Regions from separate parts of the Aeribacillus sp. FSL M8-0235 genome, predicted to be linked through region 1. Evidence: riboswitches for the same ligand, from Rfam matches in the RefSeq annotation. Region 1 holds a riboswitch; the other holds the start of a gene.
What was found. Region 1 has a riboswitch for thiamine pyrophosphate ahead of thiT (energy-coupled thiamine transporter ThiT). Riboswitches for the same ligand answer to the same signal wherever they lie in the genome.
Positions count from the first base shown of each region.

Region 1 (6,024 bases):
TATGTGACAGAGCCCGTATTTGGCAAGGAAGACATCATCATTGCAGAACTGGATATGAAACAAATCGCCTATAGCCAGTTTGATTTTGATCCTGTTGGGCATTATGCAAGACCTGATGTTTTTAAATTGCTAGTCAACAAAGAGAAGAAGACAACTATTGAGTGGAAAAATTAATCTCATGATGAGACTCGTTTCTACGATTATCTCATTATTTATTTGAGATTTTACAGTTCAATAAACAATAAGGGAAATAAAGAAATCCCTTGCTCCTTTACATTAAGAAAGCGTTTATTTTATAATTAGTGTAAAACAAACGTTCGAGTGGATTCGCTATTTTAAGAAATATTTTCCGGGAAATATCGAGCCCTCTGGCGAATGGGAATGATTTTGTCGAACTTAGCTGAGAGCTTGTTTAAAAAAGGAGATGCTCTTAATTGATAAAAATTAAGAAAATTGTTTTGCATATATTACAGATGCGTTTGAAAGCCCCATTTTCTACTAGCTATGGAGACATTCACGATCGCGAATTGTTGATCGTAGAAGTAAAGGATGATGATGGTGCAGCCGGTTTTGGAGAAGGGGTTGCTTTTTCCATTCCATGGTATACAGAAGAAACCGTGAAAACAACTGTGCACATGATCGAAGATTTCCTCATTCCGATTTTATCAAAGACGTCGTTTCATCATCCTCGTGAGTTGGCTGAATCGTTTCGTTTTATTCGCAGAAATTATATGGCAAAAGCGGCTTTGGAAGGTGCCGTGTGGGATCTATATGCAAAACAGCAAAATATACCTCTTTCACAAGCTCTCGGGGGAATGAAAAAAGAAGTTGAAGCTGGGGTGAGCATCGGTATTCAGCCAACAATAAAAGATTTAATCAGTCTTATTGAACAATATCAGGAGGAAGGATACAAGAGAGTAAAAATAAAGATTAAACCAGGTTGGGATATTGAAGTAGTTAAGGAAATACGGAAGCATTTTCCGAACTTGGATTTAATGGCTGATGCGAACAGTGCCTATACATTAAAAGATATAAATCATCTAAAACAATTGGATGAGTTTCAATTAATGATGATTGAGCAGCCTCTTGCGCACGATGATATTGTGGATCATAGCAAACTTCAAAAAGAATTGGACACACCGATCTGTTTAGATGAAAGTATTTGTTCCTTCGAAGATGCTCGAAAGGCTGTTGAACTTCGAAGCTGCAAAATTATGAATATAAAAATCGGCCGTGTTGGCGGTTTGACAGAAGCAAAAAAAATCCATGATTTTTGCAAAGAGCAAAATGTTCCAGTTTGGTGCGGAGGGATGCTTGAATCAGGGATTGGACGGGCCCATAATATAGCCTTAGCGACACTTGAACAATTCACACTGCCAGGAGATATATCCAGTTCATCTAAGTATTGGGAAGAAGATATTATTGAACCGGAAATATCGGTTTATAATGGAAAAATTGCCTTGCCTGATAACCCGGGGATCGGTTTTCATGTAAGCCGTGAAAAATTAAAAAAATACACTGTTGAAACGAAAGTATTTACCCTATAAACAAAATCATCCTCTGCATGTTTTGCAGAGGACTATTTTATTTATTTTACAACCAATCTTGGCGCCGCCATAATGAGAATAACAGTAACGACAGCGCATAATACAAACGCTCCTATCATCGTAATGCCGTTTACGATCAAAGAATAAACGACCGCTGACATTCCTTCTGGTGCATATTCTCCGAAGAAAAAGACACCGCTGATAAAATGCCAAAAATAACGTGCAAAAGCTCCGATGAAGACGCCAAAGATGATGAAAACAAGAGCAGAGCTTTTCTTTCCATCTTTCAGCTTATTTTGGATAGTTTTGCAGAAAAGACCGGCTAAACCGATAAAGGAAAAAGCTAGAAAATAGTCGATGAAGCCTTGAACAGGCATCAGGATGTATGCATCACCTAATACAATTTGCAATAATCCCCATAAAAAGCCGGAAATGAAGCCAATCTTTGCACCGGATCGAAACGATAATATGAGTACAGGCACCATGGCAATGGATATAGAAATGGCTGATGATAATTGAATGGAAGGGAGAAGATCAAGTATAACTGCCAATGCTGCAAAGATTGCTGCTTCTATTAATAGTAATAAGCGATTTTTTTCCAAAAATAAAACCCCCTGTATATTATTTGCTATCAACAAATATCCATAAGGGGGAAAAGGCTGTATCATGGATCAGTATACTTCCACATCCCTACGCTAGCATTAACTAACAGGTTCAAAGGGTCTGGACGAAATATCCGTCCACTCTCAGCATATAGCTCCCCTTGTGGATCTGCTGATATTCGAATCTTATGTCTATCATAATAGACTATAAGAAAATTGTCATTCTTTTTTCGCTATATTCAAATAAATTTAAACATGATAAAGCTGAAATGCAGCCTTTGGACAAAAAGTAATGAAAAAAGGGCGTTAACAATAAGAACTTTTTTCAGAATGGGGGTTTTGGTTTGAATCTTAAACGTGAGCGTTATGAAGTAGTGGATGTGGTGCGGGGGGCTGCGATATTTGGCATTTTACTTGTGAATATGGCGCATTTCAGCTATCCAGATGTATATTTATACCAAATAGGCAGCGAAAATTTTTTTACTGAAACATGGAGAACATGGGATTTTCTAACGAAAAATATTTTGGAAATATTTGTACAAATGAAGTTTATTACAATGTTCTCATTATTGTTCGGATTTGGAATCATCATCATGGAGGAACGGGCTTTAGGAAACGGCAGGAACTTTGTTTCTATATATATACGCAGACTGGTGGTGCTTTTTGTATTTGGACTAATTCATTCATTTTTCATTTGGGATGGAGACATTTTAATGGATTATGCTGTGCTGGGGTTTCTTCTCCTTTTTTTCCGGAAGTGTTCCTGGAAAACCCTTTTGGTATGGACTGTATGTTTATTTAGTTTATATTTGCTCCTTATTGGTTTGATGACGGCTGTATCCAATGGTGAGGATGCTTTTGTCCAAAAAAGAGAGCAGGCTGCCTTACTGGAAGAGGAGGCAAGAAACGCAATCCATTCATATCAAAACGGAAGTTTTACTGATATTTTCCATCAGCGTATTCATGATCGGCTTTTTTACATGTCTATGTCTGGCATGTGGCCTTTTCAACCGCTTGTCTATATAATAAACATGCTCCCATATATCAGCATGTTTTTAGTTGGCATGATATTTGCGAAACAAAAGCTTTTTCAAGAACCGGAGAAGCATCGAAGGTTATTAACAGCCATCTGGTTTTTCGGGCTTATCATTGGGCTTCCGTTAAATATTTTTGCGGTCACCGCTAAAAATAGTTTTTACATGGTGTTCGGTGCACCATTTCTCATGTTGTTTTATGTGATCTCTCTCATATTTTTATATTTTCACCCAATCTGCCGGCAAATTGTTAAGAAGATAGCGCCTGTTGGACGCATGTCATTGACAAATTACATCATGCAATCTGTTATTTGTACATATCTTTTTTATCATTACGGATTGGGATTGTACGGTAAAGTATACCCCTTCGCCGGTTTTTGGCTTGCACTCGCAATTTTTGCCGTGCAGCTTATCATCAGCCATATTTGGTTTAAATATTTTCAATTAGGGCCGTTGGAGTGGGTATGGAGAACAGCGATGTATTTCAAGCGCCAGCCTATTCGCATGAAAAAGGAAGTTTCGAAGCATAATAACAGATCAAGATGAATTGTAAAAATGTAGTTTCAAATCTCAGATTTTGAGTTTATGATAGCTCTTTCTTTTTGAAAATAATTTATAGTATGATGGAACAAAGGAGTGTCTAGGCAACATGTTTCTACAAGCAATTTTTATTTTTTTGCTGCAATTATTGTATGTACCAGTATTGACGATCCGAACTATTTTGTTAGTGAAAAATCAAACAAAGGCTGCTGCTGGTATAGGTTTGCTAGAAGCAGCGATTTATATTGTCGCTTTAGGAATAGTTTTTCAAGATTTATCTAATATTTACAATATTAGTGCATATATTGTCGGTTTTGGTGCAGGGCTGTTGTTGGGCGGTGAACTGGAGAAAAAGCTGGCTTTTGGATATGTAACATACAATGTGAATTTAATGGATAAAAATTCCGAATTAGTAAAAAAATTGAGGGAGGCTGGTTTTGGGGTTACGGTCTTTCAAGGAGAAGGAATGAATTCGATCAGGTATCGTTTGGAAGTTGTTGCTCAACGCTCTCGGGAGGAAGAATTTTTAAACCTTGTCAATGAAATAGAACCAAAAGCGTTTTTAAGCTCGTATGAAATTCGTTCTTTTAAAGGCGGATATTTAACAAAAGCGATGAAAAAGCGGGTAAAGCGTTTAGAAAAAGGACGAACATAACGGTCGAAGGGAGGGTGAAGCGTGGATATATTTGCAAAAATTGCTGAGGATCGGATCAAAAAGGCATATGAAGAGGGAGAGTTTAAAGAACTTCCCGGGATGGGGAAGCCTCTCCCGCATGACGATTTGTCTGATATTCCGGAAGAACTCCGAATGGCTTATCGTCTTTTGAGAAACGCCGGTATGGTCGATCAAGAAAATGACTTGAAAAAGGAACTATTAACTATTCAAGATTTACTAAAATGCTGTGAAGATGAAGCAGAAAGGAAAAAATTACAACAAAAGCTGTCGGAAAAACAATTAGCATTGGAACGAATCGTGAAGAAAAGGAATATATTCAACACATCTGCATCTCAATTTTATAAAGATAAAGTTTATAAAAAGCTTATTTGACGTTTTCGAAAAAGAATGGTGCCTTTATTTTCGCCATTCTTTTAAATTTGCTGTTTTTTCAAGGCTTCTCTATGGAAGACATAATATAAAGCAAGATTGAAAAAACCTAAGAAAATGACTATCATCGAAAGCGGAAGCTCCTTTGCAAAACCGACCAAAATTCCAGACAATAAACAGAAGAGAGCAACGAATAAATAAAAATATTTCATAAGTGTCACGACCATTTTTTTGACCCCCAAACAAAGAAAACGTTTTCTTTTATTATAAATCATTTGTCACAAAAACGAAACAAAAAATTCACATTTTGTTCAAAAAATAGACACCGTTTTGACAAAAAGTTATTATACAAAAAGCAGCTTATACTGAATTTATAAAGCTGCTTTAAAGTAAAAACGATTTCTTCTGAAATCTGGCATCTAAACAACAAGGAGGTCTATCTTTATTTTTCTCCTGCAAAAGAAAAAAGAGAATGATGAAAATGGAGCGCGTACACGATTCGCCTGCTTTAGAATCCAAGCTAAACCTCTGATGGATGGCAGATTGGGCGGTTCCTAATGTGACTCGAACATCGTTTTGAGAAGCGTATAGAACCACATATAACAAATCAACTGAAGCAAGCTGATGAGGACAGCAGCTGCGAGTTTTCACAACACTTCAACATCGCTAAGTTAAACACTTATTGCCGTCATTTGCACAAGCCCATTCGCAACGAGCAGCAGAAAGCTCAATTCACTTAAAGAGTGCTCTTTCGTAGGTTCCCCAATTCCTCTGCAATTGCTTGCATTTCGCTGGGGCTGAAAGTATTTTTTTTCATTACATGGTCATAAATTTCTTTTAGGTCTTCATACATATTTACATTAAAATGTGTTGGTTGAACTGCACTGATGTTGATCATATTCAATTTTTCTGTAATTTTTTTAATCATGTATTCCATATTTTCTGCTGATTTTTCACATAAATTCAATTGATTTCATCCTCTCGTTTTTTTATTTGTTTCATTGTATCATGTATTATGAAAGATTGAATATTATGATCAAAAAAATTGATCTTTCCAAACTATTCTTTGCAGCTTATGAAAAAACGATTGAAGCAATGGGTTCAGGAGGTTTCAGCAATGATAAAAGTACTTTTTGTTTGTTTAGGAAATATATGCCGTTCGCCAATGGCTGAGGCGGTTTTTCGTGATTTAGTTAAACGGGAAGGTCTGGAAGATAAAATTTTTGTCGATTCAGCGGGAACGGGAGGCTGGCATG
Region 1 covers NZ_JBBOBW010000001.1:3,252,048-3,258,071, reverse strand. Annotated here, with positions in the region: gene NSQ71_RS15970 (carbon-nitrogen hydrolase family protein) at 1-174, shown strand, start outside; gene menC (o-succinylbenzoate synthase) at 438-1,547, shown strand; gene thiT (energy-coupled thiamine transporter ThiT) at 1,589-2,149, opposite strand; TPP riboswitch at 2,218-2,321, opposite strand; gene NSQ71_RS15955 (DUF418 domain-containing protein) at 2,494-3,729, shown strand; gene NSQ71_RS15950 (DUF2179 domain-containing protein) at 3,833-4,378, shown strand; gene NSQ71_RS15945 (DnaJ family domain-containing protein) at 4,400-4,771, shown strand; gene NSQ71_RS15940 (hypothetical protein) at 4,813-4,995, opposite strand; gene NSQ71_RS15935 (DUF1128 domain-containing protein) at 5,505-5,735, opposite strand; gene NSQ71_RS15930 (low molecular weight protein-tyrosine-phosphatase) at 5,886-6,024, shown strand, end outside.

Region 2 (6,024 bases), 2.1 Mb from region 1:
ATTGATGTGCTGGACGAAGAGGCTTCTGACGATTATTCGAAACTGGCCGCTGTCTCGGATGTAGATTCATATGATCCGAATGCTGTTTCTGCTGCCAAAAAAAGATTGCCATGGCTTATTATTCTCCTATTTTTAGGAATGTTCACCGCCGGCCTAATCGGCCAGTTTGAAGAAACGTTGAACAAAGTGGCAACTTTAGCGCTCTTTATACCATTAATTGCAGGGATGGCTGGAAATACAGGAACACAAGCTCTCGCTGTTGCCGTAAGAAGAATTGCAACAGGCGAAGGCACTTCCGAACGCGTGTGGAAAATTATTCTCAAAGAAGCTGGAACCGGCTTGATTACCGGAACAGTATGCGGAATTGTTGTTGCACTGACAATTTTTATTTGGAAGCAGAAATTTTTCTTAGGACTGCTAGTGGGTCTTTCCATATTGTCAACGCTGACTGTTGCGACAATTGCCGGGGCGTTTGTTCCTCTTGTCATGCACAGGCTTCGTATTGACCCGGCTGTGGCCTCCGGTCCATTTATTACAACGATTAATGATATGATCAGCATTTTGATTTATTTTGGCATGGCGACACTATTTATGAACTATTTGCTCTAACAAAATTAGCTAAAGGAGGCGTAATATGGAATCACATGCAGTAACCTCTCTTGTCATCGTGTTGGTAGGCGCTTTTTTAACCCCGATTTTGCTGCATCGGTTCAAACTGGCATTCATTCCTGTCGTCGTTGCGGAAATTATTGTCGGATTAATCATCGGGAAAACGGGATTTAATTTAGTGCAAGAAGATGTATGGCTGTCAACTCTCTCAACGCTGGGATTTATATTTCTCATGTTTTTAAGCGGGCTTGAGATTGATTTCACCATTTTCTCCAAAGAGAAGAAAAAAGAAGAAAAGCTGCCCAACGGAAAAAAAGCTCCTCATACTTTTTTGGTTGCGTCAATTGTTTTTCTTGGCATTTTCGTTGTTTCATTACTTTTATCGTATTTGTTAATGTGGATGGGATTTATCCGCAATGCCTTTTTCATGACGTTAGTGATTTCAACGATTTCTTTAGGAGTAGTAGTGCCGACGCTGAAAGACGAGCAAATTATGAAAACAACCATCGGCCAAATTATTTTGCTGGTGGCTGTCATAGCCGACCTTGTCACCATGATTTTGCTGGCGGTTTTTGTCTCCTTAAACAGCGAAGGAGAAAGCAATACGTGGCTTCTGCTTCTTTTGTTTGCAGCAGGCGTACTGCTTTACTTCATTGGCAAAAGGTTTAAAAGTCGATCCTTTATTAAATCGATGTCAAAAGGAACGGTTCAAATTGGAACAAGGGCGGTTTTTACGTTAATTCTCGCACTTGTAGGTTTATCGGAAACGCTTGGGGCAGAAAATATTTTAGGCGCCTTCCTTGCGGGAGTTTTAGTCTCGCTTTTATCGCCTAATTCAGACTTGGTGCAAAAGCTAGATTCGTTTGGCTACGGTTTTTTAATCCCGATCTTTTTTGTCATGATAGGGGTGGAATTGGATTTATGGGAATTGATCAAAGATCCGAACCTTCTTTTGTTAATTCCTTTGTTATTTCTCGCCCTCTTGATCTCAAAGTTTATTCCCGTTTTTGTGCTGAGAAAATGGTATGATACGAATACAACGATTGCGGCGGCGTTCTTGTTGACTGCTACTTTATCATTAGTTATTGCGGCAGCTGAAATTGGACAGCGAATCGAACTGATTGATAAGCAAATGGCTGACGCACTAATAGTAGTTGCCGTGTTAACAAGCATTATCACGCCGATAGGATTTAAAAAATTATTCCCTAAAAAAATGGCGGTGCAGCCTAAAAAGAAAATTGCTTTTATTGGTGCAAATCAAATGACCCTTCCAGTCACAAGGGAATTGGACAAAAATTTGTATGAAGCAACCGTATATCATACACAGCAAGACAAAATTGAAAACGGGACTGCTCAATCGGTATTTAAAATAGAAGAATTGAAAGACTATTCGATAGAATCATTGAATGAACACCACATAATGGAAGCTGATATAGTAATAGTGGCTACTGGGGATGAAGAAAGAAATGCGGAAATTGCGACATATGCAAAAGAATGCGGCGTAGAACAGGTCATCGCCTCCATTTCTTCCCCGGAGTTGGATCAAGCATTAAAAGAAAAGGGGATCAGCGTATTTTCCGTCATGCTGTCAACAAAAACGCTGCTCAGGGCTTTGATCGAATCGCCTGGCGTTATGCGGATCTTAACAAACCAAGACAACTCTCTTTATCAAATTAATATGAATAACCGAAAATATGATGGAATGAAGCTTCGATACTTTCCGTTTACAGGAGATTGTATCTTTGTCCGGATTTTTCGAGGTGAAGATTCCATTGTGCCTCACGGCGATACCGAATTGAAAAAAGGGGACCGCTTGATTGTAACGGGTTCCCGCAAATATGTAAATGAGTTAAAAGATGAGCTGGAATTTAGCAAATAATATTTGCAAACAAAACAAATTGTGATAGCATGAAATTAGTATGAAAATTTAATAAGCATCCACTAGGGGAGCCTTTGAAAAGGCTGAGATTAAAGTGTTGACTTTAAGACCCTTTGAACCTGATCTGGATGATGCCAGCGTAGGGAAGTGGGAATTTGAAACATATGTCTGATATTCCATTACCACTTTCCAGCAAGGAAGGTGGTTTTTTATTGTTTCCAGTCTCACCCTTGGACAGCTGCTTTCCAGTTTTGAACCTTGAAAGACGAGTGTGAGCGTCTTTCTCATGAAAGGAATGTACAATGTTGGAACTTCATGCCGTAACAGACGGAACAAAACCGGTCAACGAGCTAATACGCATAATTTTGTCCATATCAGAACATGTTGATTACGTTCATATACGAGAAAAAAATAAAAGACCATGTGAGATCATTCATCTCGTAGAACAGCTTTTGGCAAAAGGGATAAGGAGAGAACAGCTTGTTATCAACGATCGGCTCGATGTTGCGCTCCTAACAGGCGTTCAAAATGTTCATCTTCCGGGAACCGGCCTGCCGATAAAAAAAGTGAAAAGCGCTTTTCCACAAATAAAAGCCGGTGTCAGCGTCCATTCATTAGATGAAGCGGTAAAAGCAGAAAAAGACGGAGCAGACTATTGTTTTTTCGGAAACGTTTTTGAAACGAACAGTAAAAAAGGACTTCCGGCAAAGGGAACAGATTTGCTTGGGAAAATCGTTGGACACGTCAATATTCCTATTATCGCCATCGGTGGGATCACGCCTGATAATATGCAAAAGGTTTTAGAAAAAAAAGCAAGCGGTATTGCCGTTATGTCCTATATCTTTTCTTCGAAAGATCCAGGGAGCGCTGCCAAACTTTTCAGGAAAGGGGAAGCTTTTTCAAATGAACGTTTTTGATGTTGGAATCATCGGGGGAGGGGTCATCGGCCAAGGGATCGCCTATGAGCTATCAAAAGCTGGGCTGAAGACCGCCGTGTTTGAAAGCGGCGAAATCGGAGGTAAAGCGACATCCGCTGCAGCAGGAATGCTGGGTGCCCATTCTGAAAATGAAAAAAGAGACATATTTTTTGAGCTATGCTTAGAGAGCCGAAATTTATATCCGAGCCTTGCAAAAGAATTATTGGAGCAATCTGGTGTGGATATTGAGCTTGTGCAGGAAGGCATGTATCGGCTTGCATTTACTGAGGAAGAAGGCCGCTCCCTGCAATCGCTTGCAGATGAGGATGAACTAGAATGGCATTCAAGGGAAAACGTACTGGCAAATGAGCCACATGTTTCTGAAGACATTGCGGGAGCTCTTTGGCTTAAGCATGACGGCCAAGTGAAAGGTTCATCTGTTTGCCACGCATATGCGAAAGGCGCTAGAAAATATGGTGCATCTATTTTTGAACAATGTCCTGTTTTCGACGTGATTAAAGAGGGAAAAGCATACAAGCTTGTCACTTCCCAAGGAGTTTTTATATGTGGAAAAGTCGTCGTTTCAAGCGGAGTTTGGAGTGGCTTTTTCTTTGAAAAGCTGGGGCTGAGAAATCCAATGAAGCCCGTTAAAGGAGAATGCTTAGCCATAAAACCGAAAAAACTGGTGATCAACAAAACAGTGTTTTACGAGCACTGTTATATCGTACCGAAAAAAGACGGCACCGTTATTATTGGAGCAACTTCTTATGAAAACGACTGGGATACGCATCCGACAGTCAAAGGAGTATCCGAATTAATGATAAAGGTTCAGAAAATTATGCCAGAAATCGGGTCTGAACCGGTCGTTAGTGCTTGGTCGTCGCTCAGGCCGCAAACAGCTGACGGCTGGCCGTATTTTGCCGAGCACCCGGAGCATGAGGGAATCTTTTTTGCGACCGGCCATTATCGAAACGGCATTCTTCTAGCGCCGATTACAAGCTTGATCGTAAAAGACATGATTTTGAAAACGAATCAATATGAGCGTTATGTTCATAGCTTTTCTTTAAACAGATTGCTTTCTGATGCGAAAGGGAGGTGATTAAACAGTGAAACTTCGCATTAACGGCCAGCAGATGGAAGTGGAGAATAGTGTTCGGAACATAGAAGATTTGCTGAACTTTTTTCAATTGCAGGAAAGAATTGTTGTCGTTGAACGAAATGGTGAAATTGTTTCAAAAGAACAATACAGTATCCAGACATTAAATGATGGTGATCAAATTGAAATTGTCCATTTTGTTGGAGGGGGATGATGATTCATGTTAAAAATAGGTGATAAAACATTTCAGTCGAGATTAATGTTAGGAACTGGAAAATATCCATCTTTTGAGATACAAAAAGAAGCGGTGGAAGCCTCAGGTGCTGAAATTTTGACATTTGCCGTCAGAAGAATGAATATTTACGAGCCTTCACAGCCAAATTTTTTGGAGATGTTGGATTTATCGAAATATACGCTTCTGCCGAACACGGCCGGGGCAAAAACTGCTGAGGAAGCAGTCAGAATCGCCAAGCTTGCGAAGGCATCAGGATTATGTGATATGATTAAGGTGGAAGTAATTGGAGATGATAAAACGCTTCTCCCTGATCCGATTGAAACATTGAAGGCATCAGAGATGTTATTGGAAGAAGGGTTTATTGTTCTTCCATACACTTCAGACGATGTTGTTCTGGCGAAGAAGCTTGAAGAATTAGGGGTTCATGCCATCATGCCGGGAGCATCTCCGATCGGATCAGGCCAAGGAATTGTCAATCCTCTCAATTTATCATTTATTATTGAGCAAGCTAATATTCCAGTCATTGTTGATGCCGGAATCGGTTCGCCGGCAGATTGCGCACTCGCCATGGAGATGGGAGCAGATGGAATCTTATTAAATACAGCTGTTTCTGGTGCAAAAGATCCTGTGAAAATGGCGAAGGCAATGAAGCTGGCGATTGAAGCAGGCAGACTTGGATATGAAGCAGGACGCATTCCGAAAAAACGGTATGCACAAGCAAGCAGTCCAACGGAAGGAATGTTAACGACATAATGGAACGATATTCTCGCCAAATCTTGTTTTCTCCTATTGGAGAAGAGGGACAAAAAAAATTGCTGAAAAGCCATGTGCTCATTGTTGGAGCTGGAGCACTCGGCTGCGCAAGCGCTGAAATGTTAGCCCGTGCTGGAATCGGTAAAATAACCATCATTGACCGTGATTATGTCGATTGGAGCAATCTCGGGCGTCAACAGCTGTATACAGAAGAGGATGCGAAACAAAAGCTGCCAAAAGCGGTTGCTGCCAAAAAACATTTGCAGGAAATCAATTCGAACATTTCGATTGAAGCGATTGTGGGCGATTTCTCAATTGATTTTATTGAACATGTAAAGGATGTAGACCTTATCATCGATGGAACTGACAATTTTGAAACGAGATTTTTCATCAATGATTTAGCAATGAAGCACGAAATACCTTGGATCTATGGGGCAGTAGTGAGAAGTTATGGAATGACCGTTTCCATCGTTCCGAAACAAACACCATGCCTCCATTGTATGCTCCAAGCGATTCCGTCTGACGGAATGACGTG
Region 2 covers NZ_JBBOBW010000001.1:1,132,755-1,138,778, forward strand. Annotated here, with positions in the region: gene mgtE (magnesium transporter) at 1-609, shown strand, start outside; gene NSQ71_RS05620 (monovalent cation:proton antiporter family protein) at 635-2,488, shown strand; TPP riboswitch at 2,543-2,651, shown strand; gene tenI (thiazole tautomerase TenI) at 2,791-3,405, shown strand; gene thiO (glycine oxidase ThiO) at 3,392-4,504, shown strand; gene thiS (sulfur carrier protein ThiS) at 4,512-4,715, shown strand; gene NSQ71_RS05640 (thiazole synthase) at 4,722-5,489, shown strand; gene NSQ71_RS05645 (ThiF family adenylyltransferase) at 5,486-6,024, shown strand, end outside.
Region 2: linked by a shared signal. The riboswitch ahead of tenI (thiazole tautomerase TenI) and the one ahead of thiT (energy-coupled thiamine transporter ThiT) in region 1 are both predicted to bind thiamine pyrophosphate.